2 linked regions of the Ketobacter alkanivorans genome follow. The protein of the gene in region 2 interacts with the protein of the main gene of each other region in a pairwise test. Links are inferred from orthologs where the notes say so. Each region holds a gene or a part of one and is shown on either strand. Other genes may lie near its edges.

What was found.
Region 1: the proteins of Kalk_RS05030 (region 2) and hypB interact in binary tests that used the Escherichia coli proteins (3 or more experiments, as listed by UniProt). The link is inferred for Ketobacter alkanivorans from one-to-one orthologs.

What each region holds. Positions count from the first base shown.
Region 1 is NZ_CP022684.1:4,363,937-4,367,178, reverse strand. The notes cover bases 218-3,133. They hold hypB (hydrogenase nickel incorporation protein HypB), read right to left. Parts: upstream 2,099-3,133; coding sequence 1,337-2,098; downstream 218-1,336. Other genes in these bases: Kalk_RS18655 (bifunctional aminoglycoside phosphotransferase/ATP-binding protein), read right to left, coding at 2,484-3,133; hypA (hydrogenase maturation nickel metallochaperone HypA), read right to left, coding at 2,098-2,430; hypF (carbamoyltransferase HypF), read right to left, coding at 218-1,362. Outside these bases: more of hypF, read right to left, coding at 1-217; more of Kalk_RS18655, read right to left, coding at 3,134-3,242. UniProt on the Escherichia coli protein: Involved in the maturation of [NiFe] hydrogenases. Required for nickel insertion into the metal center of the hydrogenase. Exhibits a low intrinsic GTPase activity, which is essential for nickel insertion.
Region 2 is NZ_CP022684.1:1,187,300-1,190,317, reverse strand. Bases 306-2,997 are described here. They hold Kalk_RS05030 (FKBP-type peptidyl-prolyl cis-trans isomerase), read left to right. Parts: upstream 306-1,266; coding sequence 1,267-1,728; downstream 1,729-2,997. Other genes in these bases: Kalk_RS05025 (GAF domain-containing sensor histidine kinase), read left to right, coding at 1,831-2,997; Kalk_RS05035 (hypothetical protein), read left to right, coding at 363-1,127. Also shown: transcription antiterminator/RNA stability regulator CspE, read right to left, coding at 1-66; more of Kalk_RS05025, read left to right, coding at 2,998-3,018. UniProt on the Escherichia coli protein: Folding helper with both chaperone and peptidyl-prolyl cis-trans isomerase (PPIase) activities. Chaperone activity prevents aggregation of unfolded or partially folded proteins and promotes their correct folding.

The sequences.
Region 1 (3,242 bases), 3.2 Mb from region 2 along the record:
AATTACTCGCGCATCGGAAAAGTCACCATTATAAGGTGACAGTACTACGCCTGACTTATCCAACAGGCATACAGAATTCTTAAGATCGGCCCCCATCGCCAACACCGACGGCGCCTTCTCAAAACCTGGCGGTAGAGAAAAATACCCGGGGGCGTATCCTCGCCCCAAACGCAACGGCACAACATCACCGTTGACACATTGAACCACGCTGTCATCCAGGCGGTGCTCAATATCACGATCATAAAGCAGGAAGCCATCTGCAATCGATGCCAGCTCTACAAGTGCTGCATTGTTGTCAACACATAAGGGAGCGCCGCTGACATTTCCTGAGGTCACAACCAATGGCGTCTCCCACTCCCCAAGCAACAGGCAATGCAAGGTAGAACTGGGAAGCATGACTCCGATTCGCCTTAGCCCAGGCGCTATAGCATCAGGCAACATCTTACCGCTATCACGTGCTCTTATCAGTACAATCGGCGCCGTCACTGAGGTTAGAGCATTTAAATCCTCGCGTGAGAGTTGCCCTATCTGTTTCGCTAATTCAACGTTACGCACCATTAGCGCAAAGGGCTTGTGCGGCCTATTCTTACGCTTCCTCAACCGATCCAGCGCAGAACCATTACTAGCATCCACAACCAACTGAAACCCACCAACACCTTTCAGCGCGACGATCTCGCCTCGCTTTAATGCTGCATTTGCCAACCCAATAGGATCGCCGTCTATCCTTGTACCACGACCATTTATATACCGTAATTTTGGCCCACACTGGTGACATGAAATCGTTTGCGCGTGGAATCGCCGATCACGTGGATCACCATATTCTTCCGCACAGGCATGACAAAGAACAAACCGAGACATACTGGTGCGTTCACGATCGAATGGCGCGCTTTGCATGATGCTGTAACGCGGGCCACAATCAGCGCAGCTTATAAACGGATAGCGATAACGCCGATCATCCGGGTCAAGCAACTCACGCAAACACAGATCGCAAGGGGCAAAATCCAACGTGATGGGCAGCAACCCCTCAGGCAGTGACACACATTTCTTCGTAATGCTTTGATCGATAGAAAAGCCGCTAGAAATAGCTAAATCAAGCCCTTCCCGTACATCCACAGACGTCACATGCGCTCTGGCAGGAGGACGATTCTGTATATGTTCAATTAGATCACTAAGTGATGAAGTATCACCACGACACTCGATTATCACTGCACCTTGATGGTTATACACACGGCCAGAAACACCCATACTTTCAGCAAGACCCACAACCCAAGGGCGAAAACCCACGCCCTGCACCACTCCTTTCACGCAAATGGTAACAGTATTAAGGGCTTTGCCGTCAGACAACGGTACTTGTTGCATCATTGTTATGTGATCGCAGCCAGCCATACCATTGCTCCATGCCTTCACCGGATTTTACAGATACGGGTATGACCGATATAGAAGGATTAATGCGTCGTGCATACTCTATACACTGATCCATATTGAAATCCACATAGGGAAGCAAGTCGATTTTACTCAGCAGCAAAACATTGGCGAAGGCAAACATATCCGGATATTTAAGCGGTTTATCATCACCCTCTGTGACAGAAAGAATGGCAACCCGCTGCCGCTCCCCCAAATCAAAGCCCGACGGGCACACCAAGTTACCGACATTTTCAATAAATAGCGTGGAACCTAACGCAACATTAAGCTTATCCAAAGCATGCCCAACCATGTGTGCATCTAGGTGGCACCCCTTACCGGTATTAATCTGTATGGCAGAAGCACCTGTAGCGCGAATCCGATCTGCATCATTTGATGTTTCCTGATCACCTTCGATCACACACATAGGAATGCTACCCTGCAAATCAGATAAAGTTTTTACCAGCAAACTGGTCTTACCCGCACCAGGGCCAGACATCAGATTCACCGCAAACACTTTATCCCTTGCCAGTCGGTCACGATTTTCTTTAGCGTACGAGTCATTTTTACTAAGAATATCTTGCTCAATAGAAACCATTCTAGACGGGCTGAGCCCAGCCGCGTGGGTTCTAACCGGCTGCAATGCCAAACCTGAAACCCGACTATTTCCTTCGCTACATCCACACACTTTGCACATCACTGCACCTCCAGATGAGTGATTCTCATATCATTGCCTGACTCAAGCTGCAGCCCATACTCTCCACATCGACTGCAAGCATCATATCGAGATTCCATTACAACCTTCTGACCACAGACAGGGCAATGCCCGATAGCTGGTACAATTTCAATATGCAGCACCGCCCCAGCGGCGAGACTATGCTGAACCACCACATCAAAACTGAACTTCAATGCCTCCAATTCCACCCCTGCCAAGGCGCCAATAGCCAAATGCACTTCAGACACCTTACGGAACGATTGCCGAATGGATTCTTCCTCAACAATCTGCAAAATTGATTCACAAAGAGACATTTCATGCATACTCAGACAACTCAACCAGAAGAATCAATCAAAAACCAACATACTCAGGGTAACGGCGTGCTGGAAATCATAAACTTAACCAGCTCACTTATAGAGTCTGAATCCACATTGTCATCACAGCGAATCACGCAGCTCTCCTCCTCAGCAGAAAATCCATCGCAGTGAAGCAACTGCTGCTCCATAACGGCCACTCCCGCTTCTGATGCGTCACGCCCTTCTCGCTCCCTCAACAAAATGCGCCGTTTTAACACTTCAGTCGGAACATCCATAAACAGAACATAGAAAGGCACATGCTCCTCTTTCGCCAATAGAAAGAATGGTGCCCTTGTATGACTTTTTATAAAAGTAGCATCCACCAAAGTAGGATAACCGTAGTTCAACACCTTCCGTGATAACGCCTCAAGTGTTTCAAATGTCTTGATGCTATAACTACGCGAGTATATGGCGTTTTCAGAATCAGGATCATGGGATCTACTAGACTGAAGTGGCTTTAAACCCGCCAAATGCTTCCTGATCACATCAGACCGCAAACGTATTCCACCACTATGAGCGGCCACTTTACGAGCCAACGTGCTTTTTCCGGATCCCGACACCCCACAGGTAATGGCAAGATATCGATGAGGTGAATCCATACAGGTTAACGCATAATCCATGTAGGCCCTGAATTGCGTCAATAACTGAAGCCGATCAGCTTCCGCCGCCTGCCTCATTGTTAAAACCGACACCTTCGCCCGTACCATGGCACGATACACCACGTAAAAGTTCAGAACCTGCAGCGCCTCATAGTCAAGGCTGTATTCCAG
Region 2 (3,018 bases):
CTGTTCTATGAAGCCAAAACCTTTGCTTTCGTTGAACCATTTAACGGTGCCAGTAGTTGTTGACATAGCCTTTTCCTATTAAAACATTTGTATATTTGCCTTATCAGGGCGGTTTAGCTGAGAAGAGATGGTGTTACTTATGATTAAAAGGACGAGGTTCTACTGATGGGACTTCGTAACGATTGAACATAAATATCTAGCCGAACTTTCCTAGCTAATGTTGAGGATATACGGATTAAGAGGAATGTCAACGTCTCCAAAACCACAGATTAAAGCACATTTTTGGGGCAGCCATGCCTCGCAAATGGGCATGATAAAGTTCTATAATTCAGTTAGTTACAAAATTCCAGTGTGATGCTCTCATGAAAATGCCGAGCCGCCGCTATGTTATTCAAAGGGATGAATTTTATATGACGGTGCCAAACCCCTACGGGCAGTTGAACAGCACTTTACTCGACGCATTCGGGCTGAATATGCAGGCGAGCTTTCGTTTGGCGGATTTGCCGCAGGCGGTGGCAGAAGCTCTATCGGCGCAGGTAGGTGCCGGTGGGAGTCACGGCTCTTTCATACTGTTGGGAAATGGAGGTAATGCGTTTTGGGACAACCTGCCCGAAGCTGCGTGGCAACAAGCGCACCCCCTGGATACCCACTCTATTCAATGTGTGAAGGAATATCTGCTCGCCGAATGGCCTGGTGTTTCATATCAGGTTCTGTACCCGGGCGAATTACCGGTAGGGTTACAGAGTTTAGGCAGAGTGGTCGGCTGGCATAGCGATTCACCCCTGAAGCTGGGTATCAACCCGGTGTTTGGCCTGTGGTATGCCTATCGGGCGTTGATCTGGATCGAAACAATATTGCCAACCACAACACCGGTGAGCTTTGATGCCCCTTGTGCGGCCTGTGCAGACAAGCCGTGTATCAGTGCTTGCCCTGCAAATGCGCTTTCTGGTGATGTTAAACAATTGAACACCTGTATCGACTACCGTTTAACGGATCGGTCCAGCTGTCAATCCACTTGCTTAGCGCGCAAGCGTTGCCCCATAGCAAAACAACATCAGTATTCAGAACAACAACTTAACTACCAATACCAGCAATCGTTCGAAACTTTGTTAAGTTGGAGGAGTTAGCCCCCTTTTTGTGTGAGGCCGACAAGGCTGTTAAACTTAGCGCCATCTCGCGTATTGGCGGGTTTTTTATGAGGTTTGATCGAACTTCCCGAGTTTTTTCAGGCGTCGCACAATCATTTAGAGAATTTGAGGAATGAGTATGGAGATCCAGAAAGGCCGGGTTGTTGGAATGCATTACACTTTGCGTAATGAAGAAGGTGAAATCATCGACACCTCCGAAGGTCGTGAGCCGCTGGTGTTTTTGCAGGGCTACGGCAATATAATCCCCGGCTTGGAAGCCGAGCTGGAAGGCAAAAAGCAGGGTGACGCGCTGGACGTGGTGGTCGAGCCAGAACACGGGTATGGCGTAAAGCACGATCAACTGATTCAGCAGGTGCCGCGTGCAGCCTTTGAAGGCGTGGATGATTTGCAGATTGGCATGCAGTTCCAGGCCCAGACTGAACAGGGGCCGGTACCCATCAGAATCATCGCCGTAGAAGGTGATGAAGTAACCATCGATGGTAACCATGAGCTGGCAGGCGTGCGCTTACACTTTGCAGTGAGCATCGAATCGATACGCGAAGCCTCTGAAGAAGAACTGGCCCACGGCCACGTTCACTAATCAGGCTCAGTAAGCACAACAAAAAGGCCCGGCATTGCTTCAATGTCGGGCCTTTTTCTATGGTCTATACTCATCGAACCGACACTAAATTGGGGGTTCGCTGTGATTGTTGCTCCAAAACCAGGGAATGAAGACGAGCGACTGCAAGCGCTTTGGAACTACGAAATTCTGGATACGGGAGCTGAAGCAAGCTTCGACGACATTGTCGCCCTGATATCCAATATCTGCGAGGTTCCTATTGCCCTTGTCAGCCTGGTTGATAAGGATCGTCAGTGGTTTAAAGCTAAGGTCGGTTTGGCCGCGAATGAAACCAGCCGAGATCTCGCGTTCTGTGCTCACGCAATTCATAACAGCGACACTCTGATTGTCGAAGATGCGCTGGCCGATCAGCGTTTTTGTGATAACCCTCTAGTGCTTGGGCCTCCGGAGATTCGCTTTTATGCTGGCGCGCCTTTGACAACGCCGGAAGGGTTTCGGCTTGGCACTCTGTGTGCGATTGATACTAGGCCTCGTAGCCTGACACCTCAACAGCTCCAGCTTCTGAAATTGCTGTCCTCACATGTTGTGAGCCTCATGGAGCTACGCATCCGTTATCGCGATTCCTTAATGCTCGCCAGTGAATTGTCGGAGAGCAAAAAGCAAGTTCAAAGAATGGCGGAACACAATAGCCGCTTTCTGGCCAATTTAAATCATGAGATGCGAACGCCGCTTAACGCTATATTGGGTTTCAGCAATAAGCTGGTGCAGCGACTGGCGGATGTGGATGTTCCTCAGTTCGTTAGTGAAGGTTTGAATACCATTCAGGTTGCATCGCGACAACTTAATTATCTGGTAGAGGACGTGCTGAGTATCTCCAAAATTGATGCAGGTAAAATGGTGCGAAAAGAGGCTCAATTCGATCCCCATGCAGTGCTGAGAGAGATCATTCTGGTAAACAGTGAACGAGCCACTCAAGATCAAATTGAGCTTGTTCTAACGCTTGAAAGCGAATTGCCATGCATGGTGATCGGGGATGAAGGAAAGATAGCTCAGATACTGATGAACGTAGTGTCAAACGCCGTAAAGTACACGTATTCAAACAGAAAAGTTTGTGTGAATACACGCTATGTAGAAGGTTGCCTTATAGTGGATGTGATCGACGAGGGGGTGGGTATTGCCCCTGAGGATCTATCACGCATCTTTGGAGAATTTGAACAGATTGATAACCCGTTGTCAGCGCGCGCGAAAGGAACCGGGTTAGGGCTGGCCATCGTAAAGCGCCTAATTGAGTTACTTGATGGTGATATTTCT